3 regions of the Rhizobium sp. BK538 genome follow, and region 3 is predicted to be linked to each of the others. Evidence: predicted binding sites of a transcription regulator. Region 3 holds the regulator's gene; each other region holds the start of a gene.
What was found. The regulator LexA, encoded in region 3, represses DNA repair genes until DNA is damaged. The targets are predictions, from matches to a motif close to TGTTCNNNNTGTGTTCNG.

Region 1 (3,209 bases), on a different contig from region 3:
ATGAAGCGCTCGATTTCCTCGCGCGCCCAGGCGGAATCCGTCTCTTTCCAGCGACGCTCGAGATTAGTGATGATGCCTTCGAAGTTCTTGTGCGTGGTATAGGACCGTGCACCATCGGCATAATGGAATTCGATCTTCTCGTCGGTGCCATTCAAGATGACGTCCTTGGCCTTATCGGACAGATCGTTCCAACGGGCGCCGAGCTTGAAGCCGTAATGCTTGCCGAGGGCTTCGAGCGTCTGATTGTAATAGGGCGAGGTCGACTTCGCCCATGGCGCAATGGCGCCGTCGCGCAGCGTGCGCTCGGGTTCGGGCACGATCAGGTTGGCGTCGATCTTCTGCTGGGCGCCAAGGCCGTCGCAGGTCGGGCAGGCACCGGCTGGATTGTTGAACGAAAAAAGCCGCGGCTCGATCTCAGGAATGGTGAAGCCCGACACCGGGCAGGCGAACTTTTCCGAAAAGAGAACGCGTTCATGCGTTTCGTTGAGCGACTTGTTGGCAGAGCCGCCGGCGGCGGTTTCTTCCGGCGGCAGCGGCTTGTCGGCGAATTCCGCGACAGCCAAGCCGTCGGCAAGCTTCAGCGAAGTCTCGAAGCTGTCGGCAAGTCGCGAAGCCATATCCGGTCGCACGACAATGCGGTCGACCACGACGTCGATGTCATGCTTGTACTTCTTGTCGAGAGCCGGCACGTCCGCGATCTCGTAGAACTGACCGTCGACCTTGACGCGCTGGAAGCCCTTCTTCATCAGGTCCGCGAGTTCTTTCTTGTATTCGCCCTTACGCCCGCGCACGAGCGGCGCGAGAATGTAAAGACGCGTGCCTTCTCCGAACTCCAGCACGCGATCGACCATCTGGCTGACCGTCTGACTCTCGATCGGCAGCCCGGTCGCAGGCGAATAAGGCACACCGACGCGGGCAAAGAGCAGACGCATATAGTCGTAGATTTCGGTCACCGTGCCGACCGTCGAGCGTGGATTGCGCGAGGTCGTCTTCTGCTCGATCGAAATCGCTGGCGACAAGCCGTCGATCTGATCGACGTCGGGCTTCTGCATCATTTCAAGGAACTGGCGCGCATAGGCCGAAAGGCTTTCGACATAGCGCCGCTGCCCTTCGGCATAGATCGTGTCAAAGGCAAGCGACGATTTTCCGGACCCCGAAAGGCCGGTCATGACGATAAGCCTGTTTCGCGGCAGATCGAGATCGATGCCCTTCAAATTGTGCTCACGCGCGCCGCGGATGGAAATCGTCTTCAGTTCGCTCATCGTCTTCTGCTTCTGTGCTGGAACAAGCCCCTTATTTAGTGATGCCGGCTGGCGAGTCGAGGCTGAATGTCCGTCCCCTGCAAGGTTTTCGATTCGGTTGACAGGATCATAGGGATAAATTAGAACAAATAAAGAACAAAATTCCTTGTGGATGAACTGGTGATGGACGCCCATCGCCGGTGCTCTATGGTTTAAGGTGCACCGATTGTTTCAAGCGCCGCCGGGCAGGGCGGCAGGTAAGGTGAAAGTATGGCTGGCAGCGTAAACAAGGTAATTCTGATCGGAAACGTGGGCGCCGACCCCGAAATCCGGCGGACCCAGGATGGCCGGCCGATCGCCAACCTTCGCATCGCAACGTCCGAGACCTGGCGTGACCGCAACTCCGGCGAACGCCGCGAGAAGACGGAATGGCATACGGTCGTGGTCTTCAATGAGGGCCTCTGCAAGGTCGTCGAGCAGTATGTGAAGAAGGGTGCTAAGCTCTACATCGAGGGCGCGCTGCAGACCCGCAAGTGGCAGGATCAAAACGGCCAGGACCGCTATTCGACGGAAGTCGTTCTGCAGGGCTTTAACTCGACGCTGACGATGCTCGACGGTCGCGGCGAGGGCGGGGGCGCAAGCTCCGGCTTTGGCGGTGGTCGTGGCAGCAATGCCGGCGGTGATTTCGGCGGCGGCGATGACTACGGTGCGCCCTCGCAATCGACTGGTCGCAGCAGCGGCGGTAGCGGTGGAAACTTCTCGCGCGATCTCGATGACGATATCCCGTTCTGATCGCAGCGCAACTTTGGTGACATCAGCTCGACGGCGCGCTGCAAAGTGCGCCGTCTTTGTTTGATCTCAGAGCCGGGGGCGCACAGGTCTTTCCGCCGCGTCAGCCTTAAGAGGCCCAGATGCGCCTCCGCTCGCAGAAATTGTCATTGCTGTCTGACGGTGTAATAGGCGGGCACGAACGCAATGTCCGCGCGCAACGTGGCGTCTCGCTGCTGCAACAAAGTGATCCATTTTCTGCGCCTTAGCCGAATTGGCTAACAAACCGTAGGCATTGTAAGAGATTCTAATCAAAGTAGCAGTGTCTCCCTCTCCGAAAGGATAGGTGCGGCAGGGTTTCCAAATTGACGGGCTAGCACGATATTTCGTGTCATGAGAGAAATAGGTTCCCAATTTGGGTTGCTCACGACCAGCGCAGCACGGCGAATGGTCAGCGAGGATTTATTGGAACTCGGTTTGGATCTCGACCGCCTAAGTGAAGATCATTTGCGGAGGCTCTGGGCCGAATTCAAATCGATCCGGGCGCAAGAGACGCATATGAGGTCGATCGCGATCCGGATCTTCGTCTGGTATATCGTTGAAAGCAAGTTGTTCAGCTCGTCCGCGATGCGCAGATCCGGTGCTGTCGGCAGATCAATTGCAACCATGCGGGCATGGACAGCCAGCGATCCGGCTCTAGAGCCAGTTGTCGTCCGGGAAGCCGAGGCAATAAAGCTCTTCCTCTACCAGATATTTGAGAACGCCGCGGCGCCCCGAGGAACGATCTTGGAAGCGCAAACGCGGTTGCTGCAAGCATAGAACGCAGGTACGAAGGGACGCTGCACTCGCATTTGCCGCAAGAGAAACCCTAGCTCAATCTAGCCAGCCGGCATCGTCCCCAGCGTTGACTTCAAGCCATCGACCACGAACTGCGTGGCAAGCGCAGCCAGGATGACGCCGAGAAGGCGGGTCAGAATTGCGCGCCCCGTAACGCCGAGGAAGCGATCGAGCCGGTCGGCAATCAGCAGCGCCAGAAACAGCAGCAGCAAACTTGATGCAATGACGATGATCAATTGCGCACGCTCGAGTGAACCCTGCATCGACCCAGCAATCAGAATCGTTGCCGAAATGGCGCCAGGACCGGCGATCAGGGGAAGCGCCAACGGAAAGACCGAAATATTGTGGATGTGATCGACGGTG
Region 2 (3,209 bases), on a different contig from region 3:
TGAGTGGCTTGATGGTCATGGCGTTCCCATAACGCATCTTTTTCCAGGATGGAATTATCCGGTAGGCGGGTGGAGCGCTTTTTTACGCTCCAGCCCGGAATTTAGCCGCATTCCCGTCAGGCGGCGCGGCGCGGAGCGGCTATCGAACGATGTCCGACGCCCGTGCGGAAGCGCTGCAGCAGCGCCACCAGATTATCGACCTCGCCGCGAAGGCGCCGTGTCTCGGCTGAGGTATTCTCGACCATACCCGAGTTCTGCTGCGTGATCGTGTCCATGTTGCGAATGGCGACGCTGACCTCGTTGACACCGGTAGCCTGATCGCGTGCCGCGGCGGCGATATCGGCAACGAAGCGGTTGATGATATCGATGCGGTTGATCATGTCGTTCAGTGCCTCGCCGGTGCTGCTGACGATGTCGACCCCTTCGTTCACCTGTGACGAGCTTTCCGAAATCAGGTTCTTGATCTCCTTGGCCGCATCGGCGGTGCGTTGCGCGAGTTGGCGGACTTCTTGAGCCACAACGGCAAAACCTTTGCCTGCGTCGCCGGCACGCGCAGCTTCAACGCCGGCGTTCAGCGCCAGCAGGTTCGTCTGGAAGGCAATCTCATCGATCACACCGATGATCTTTGCGATCTCGGTCGATGACTTTTCGATGCCGGCCATCGCGGAAACGGCGCTGGTGACGAGTTCGCCCGAACTCTTGGCCTTCTGTTGTGTCTCGCGAACAGCACCGGATGCCTTTTCGGCGTTTGCGGCCGTCTGGCCGACGCTGACCGAGAGTTGCTGCAGTGCCGCCGAGCTTTCCTCGACGCCGGCGGCTTGCTGCGCCGTGCGCAATGCAAGATCATCCGAGGCCTTGGCAATCACGTCCGTGCCCCGCAGGATTTCACCCGAAGTTGCCCGTACCGACGCGAAGGACGTACGAAGAGCAGCGACCGCGCGATTGTAATCGTCGGCCATGCCCTTGAAATTGCCGGGGAGGTCGGGCGGTAGCGTCGCCTCGAGATCGCCGTTCGAAAGCGCTTCCAGGCTGCGGCGAAGATGATCGAGGGCGATTGCCTGATCCTGCTCGGCTTTCGCCCGCTCTTCGTCCAGCTTGCGGCGCTTCTCTTCAAGTGCTTCGAGGTAGACCGAGATCGAGTAATCCATATCGAGCATCGCGGCCTTGATAACGGCGGCGAGCTTCTCGGCCAGCACCTTGCCCTGCTGCCTGGCGAACATCGAGGGCCACTGCTTGGCCATGAGGCCCTTCACGAGTTCGCTCATCAGCAAGGCATAGCCACCGATGTACCAGCGCGGTTCGAGGCCGATGCGGGCATGCGTCTTGCCAACCGCAACCACGCCTTTCACATAGGCCTCGTCGAAGTTGCCGCCGGCCAGATTGGCCCAGTGATCTTCCTGGCGCTTCTTGGCGTGCCCCATATGCGCCTTGTCGGCAAAGAAGCCCGCGACCTCGGATGTCTTCGCCAGCTTCGCGTAGAACTTGTCGAGGGCGCCGCCGAGCAGCTCCGCGATCGCCGGGCGCATCTCGCGAAGCGCCGTGCGGGCTCCATCATCCAACTCGATGAAATCGAGGCGTTGCTTGAGCGCGCTGTCGGACTGCTGGCTGGTCATGATGTCTCTGCTTTGCGATTGATGCTGAAAGGAAAATTGAGCAGAGCTTTTGCTCAATATGGTTGAGCAATGGTTAAATGCGCTTCCGATTCGTCAGCTGCCGTTTGCTCTCTGATGTCATCTAGTTTGCCGGAAAGCTTGTGGGTTGTTCACGTTTTGATCTGGATATCTCATTTGAGTTTGCTATTGTTGCCAGCATGAACACCAGCTCTGAGTCGTTTCTCCTCGCCCTGTCGCAGATAAGCCCCGCCATGCTGGCCCTTGCCGGAGGCGCAATCGCCGCGCTGATCCTGCTTCTGGCCGTCCTCCTTGTCCGCAGCGGACAGGTGCGGCGCGAGCAGGCCGAGGTCGCGAACCTTCGTGCCGCCGAGACGGACGCCCGCATGGCCGAGCTTCTGAAGATCCAGGCCGAGATCCATGGGCGCATGTCGACGATGGCCGAAGTGTTCGGCTCGAGGCAGTCCGAACTCAACCAGGCGATCAACCAGCGCCTGGACGGAATGTCGCAGCGCGTCAGCACGACGATCAGTGAACAGACCAAATCGACGCACGAGAACCTGCAAAGGCTGCAGGAGCGTCTTGCCGTCATCGATGCCGCCCAGAGCAATATCCAGACGCTGGCGAAGGACGTCGTCGGTCTGCAGGCGATCCTCTCCAACAAGCAGACGCGCGGCGCTTTCGGCCAATCACGCATGGAGACGATTGTCGCCGATGGCCTGCCGATGGGCGCCTATGCATTCCAGCAAACGCTGTCCAACGGCTCGCGTCCCGACTGCACGATCCGCATGCCGAACGGCGCGCCGCCGCTGGTGATCGACGCGAAATTCCCGCTCGAAGCCTGGAACGCGATCCGAGACGCGGGCGGACCGGATGGAGCCAAGGTTGCGTCGCAGCAGTTCCGCCGCGACATGGAGACGCATATCCGCGACATCTCGGAGAAATACCTGATCCAGGGGGAGACGCAGGACACAGCCTTCATGTTCGTGCCGTCGGAATCGATCTTTGCCGAGATCCATGAGAATTTCGAAGCGATCGTGCAGAAGGCACACCGGTCGCGCATCGTCATCGTGTCACCTTCGCTGCTGATGCTCTCCATCCAGGTCATTCAGGCCGTGCTGAAGGATCAGCGAATGCGGGCCCAGGCGCATGTCATTCAGGGCGAGGTCGCGAGCTTGATGGACGATCTCGGCCGCCTCGACGAGCGCGTGCGCAAGCTGCAGAGCCATTTTTCCATGACCCAGAGGGATGTCGACCAGATCCTTACCTCCACCGATAAGCTCACCAAGCGCGGCGCGAAGATCGAGGCTCTGGAATTCGAGGGCGGCGACAGCGGCAAGGCCACGGCACGAGATAATGACCCGGCGCCGAAATCCGTCGACAGCCGCAGCGGGCTTCTCAAGCTCAGGGTGGTTGACGACGAGTAAGGCCTTCGGGCAGTGTCGCGCCTAAGAAAAGCATCGGACGGGACACCATGATCACAGTTTTCGGCTCCATCAATATGGACCTCATCGCCACCACGGCGCGCTTGCCGAAGCCCGGCGAAACGGTCGCTGGCAATGGCTTCTCGACGGCGGCAGGCGGCAAGGGCGCCAACCA
Region 3 (3,209 bases):
ACGGAGATGGAACATGGGCGCTTTGTCCTGTTTTCTCCGGTCTTCCTCGGGACTGGCGCCGTCCTCTGGTTTGAGTTCGCAAGTGATCCGCCAGCAATCCGCCTGGGAGCATGGATTGTCGCGTCGGCCCTGATTGCGCTGGCGGCAGGCCAAGGCCGCCCGAAATCTTGCGCAGGCAGGGGTATTGGGTGTTCTGGGAATGCTTTTCGCCCAGTTCGAAACGCAGAGCAGGGCGACCGTCATATTGGATTCACCTGTAGCTACGACGATTACGGGCCGCGTCGAGCGTCGGGAAGGCGATGGCCGTGGCCGCTGGCGCGCTACATCATCTCGCTCTCGCTCTCGCAGACGCAGTCGCCCGGGACATTGTCATTGCCGAGGACGGCAGCCTTGTCGCGATTGTCAAAGGGCAAGTCCTTGCACCAAAAATCGACTCCATCCGACTGACTTCATCTTCGATCAATGGCGAAGGGTGCTCCACCGCGATCATTGGACGGCGTCGGCCCTGTTCGGCTGCGGGATAATAAAGGTGAAGCTCAACGTCTCTTCTCGGCAGCGGAACTGCGTAATGCTCGCAATGCGTTGCGTCAGGCTGCGATGGGCGCTACGAATCGCTTCGTATGCCTGAAAGGCGCCTGGTGCACCGCCACGCATGATAGCGGCTACGTCCTGACAATCGTCGAAAACCCTGTGTACTTCGGCGCTGCGTGCGACACCGCCGATATCGTCTCGTCTGACGGAATGCCGGTCGGGCGCACTGCTATTCACCGGCGAAACCTTGCGCCGCTCGGGCACCGCTGAGATACGGATAGACGACCAGGGCACCCATCGTGACGACCTCGTATACCACGCATGATCGCCCCTGGATGCGGCATCGGGCATACAACTGTCGAAGCGGTACGTTTGACGACGAGCTGCCTGTCGTTAGTGATAACGGCGAATGAGGCCGACCAGCTTGCCCTGAACCTTGACGCGGTCGGGTCCGAAAATGCGCGTTTCATAAGCCGGGTTCGCGGCCTCAAGCGCAATGGAGGCGCCCTTGCGGCGGAAACGCTTGAGGGTCGCTTCCTCGTCATCGACGAGTGCGACGACGATGTCGCCGGCATTTGCCGTGCTGGCGTTGCGGATGATCACTGTGTCGCCGTCGAAGATGCCGGCTTCGATCATCGAGTCGCCCTTCACCTCAAGCGCATAGTGCTCGCCCGGGCCAAGCATGTCGGCCGGAACTGTAATGTCGTGGGTATTGTTCTGGATTGCCGAAATCGGCACGCCGGCAGCAATCCGCCCCATAACCGGTACGGAGGCCGAGCTGTCGTTGTCGGCATGCGCAGCCGGCTTCGGCGGCGCAACCGGCTGCGGCTTGCCGAGGCTGCCTTCGATAACGCTCGGCGAAAAGCCGCGGCGGGGCTGGAGGCTCGGATTATATGCCTCCGGCAGCTTGATGACCTCCAATGCGCGGGCCCGATTAGGCAGTCGGCGAATGAAGCCCCGTTCTTCGAGCGCAGTAATCAGCCGGTGGATGCCTGACTTGGACGCGAGATCCAAGGCGTCCTTCATTTCGTCGAAAGACGGAGGGACACCGGATTCCTTCATCCGCTCGTGAATGAAGAGAAGAAGCTCCTGTTGCTTGCGCGTCAGCATCGAAGTTGAACCCCAGAGTCGTGAAACAAAGCCAGAACAGACACTATATGTTCCATATGTGTTCCGCAAGTGCCTAAATTTTCATAAAACTTGCCTGCAACTTGCTCAGTTTTTGCGTCGCTTTTGAGTGAAAGCGTAGAAGGGGGTTGCATTGTTGCCTTGCCCGGCGCACATCTTCGCAAATTCCGGAGAGTTTGCCATGAGCGAAGCACATCCGCTGGACCACATCGTGCTGCCGGTCTCCAATATCGGACTTGCGCGCGAGCGCTTGGGAAAGCTGGGATTCACCGTCGCACCCGATGCCCGGCATCCTTTTGGAACCGAGAATGCCTGCATATTCTTCGCCGACGAAACATACCTGGAACCCTTAGGCGTCGCCAACGCGGAGCTGCACGAGGCGTCGGCGAAGAAAGGCAATGTCTTCACTGCGCGTGACCGGGCTTTCCGATTTCGATGCGGGGATGATGGTTTCTCGGCGGTGGTCTTTGCGACCACCGATGCTGATCGCGACCATGCCCGGTTCCTTGCCGAAAAGATCAATGGCGGCGAGATGCTGCAGTTCGAGCGGCCGATGAAGATGCCTGACGGCTCTCAGGCCACCGCTGCGTTCAAGCTCGCGTTCGCGGTCGATCTGCGGGCTCCGGATTTTTTCTTTTTCACGTGCCAACGCGTCAATCCGCTGCCGGCCGACCGTAGAGCGCTGCAAAAGCACGCAAATGGCGTGAGTGGGATCGCAGAGATCGTTCTTGGCGCGCCGGACCCAAAAGCATTTGCGCCATTTGTGCGTGCTGCGGCGCACGGCCTCCCGGTGACCAACGAGGCCTTTGGCGCGAGTGTGACAACTCCGAACGCCAGAGTGAGCGTTCTCTCCCCAGATGGATTGGATGCCTACTTCGATATTCCGGCACCAAATGATCGCGGCCTGCGTGGCGTCGCCATTGTCTTCAAGGTCAGTGATCTCGCCGTGACAGAAGCGCATTTGGCTGCTAACGGGATGACTTATACGCGCAAGAACAATCGAATTCTGGTGAAGGCGGCGCCCGGACAGGGCGCGCTCTTCGCCTTCGAGGAGAAACGATGAGCCAGACAAATTCCGAAGTCGTGATCGGCGAAGGCGCCGGCCGCGTCACCTTTTCGAATGCCGGCAAGCTGTCCCTGATTGCCGGGCCTTGCCAGATGGAGAGCCGCGACCATGCCTTCATGGTCGCCGGTGTATTGAAGGAACTCTGCGACAAGCTTGGTCTCGGCCTCGTCTATAAGTCCTCGTTCGACAAGGCGAACCGCACCTCGCTGTCGGCGCAGCGCGGCATAGGTCTTGAACAGGCGCTGGAGGTCTTTTCGGACCTCAAGAAGGAATACGGCTTTCCGGTTCTGACCGACATCCATACCGAGGAGCAGTGCGCCGAGGTGGCGACGGTCGTCGACGTCCTGCAGATCCCGGCCTTCCTGAGCCGTCAAACCGATCTGTTAGTGGCAGCCGCGAAGACCGGCCGAGCCGTTAACGTCAAGAAGGGACAGTTCCTGGCGCCTTGGGACATGAAGAACGTTCTCAACAAGCTGAACTCGAC

Region 1: the regulator LexA is predicted to act here: its motif matches at 1,383-1,400, upstream of uvrA (excinuclease ABC subunit UvrA).
Region 2: the regulator LexA is predicted to act here: its motif matches at 1,760-1,777, upstream of FHX09_RS25630 (DNA recombination protein RmuC).

The regions. Positions count from the first base shown of each region.
Region 1 covers NZ_JACIFT010000021.1:99,980-103,188, forward strand. The annotation lists gene uvrA (excinuclease ABC subunit UvrA) at 1-1,262, opposite strand, end outside; gene FHX09_RS23350 (single-stranded DNA-binding protein) at 1,512-2,033, shown strand; gene FHX09_RS23355 (hypothetical protein) at 2,457-2,828, shown strand; gene FHX09_RS23360 (MarC family protein) at 2,888-3,209, opposite strand, start outside.
Region 2 covers NZ_JACIFT010000026.1:75,173-78,381, forward strand. The annotation lists gene def (peptide deformylase) at 1-19, opposite strand, end outside; gene FHX09_RS25625 (globin-coupled sensor protein) at 117-1,613, opposite strand; gene FHX09_RS25630 (DNA recombination protein RmuC) at 1,811-3,037, shown strand; gene FHX09_RS25635 (ribokinase) at 3,085-3,209, shown strand, end outside.
Region 3 covers NZ_JACIFT010000012.1:78,199-81,407, reverse strand. The annotation lists gene lexA (transcriptional repressor LexA) at 925-1,641, opposite strand; gene FHX09_RS16375 (VOC family protein) at 1,841-2,722, shown strand; gene kdsA (3-deoxy-8-phosphooctulonate synthase) at 2,719-3,209, shown strand, end outside.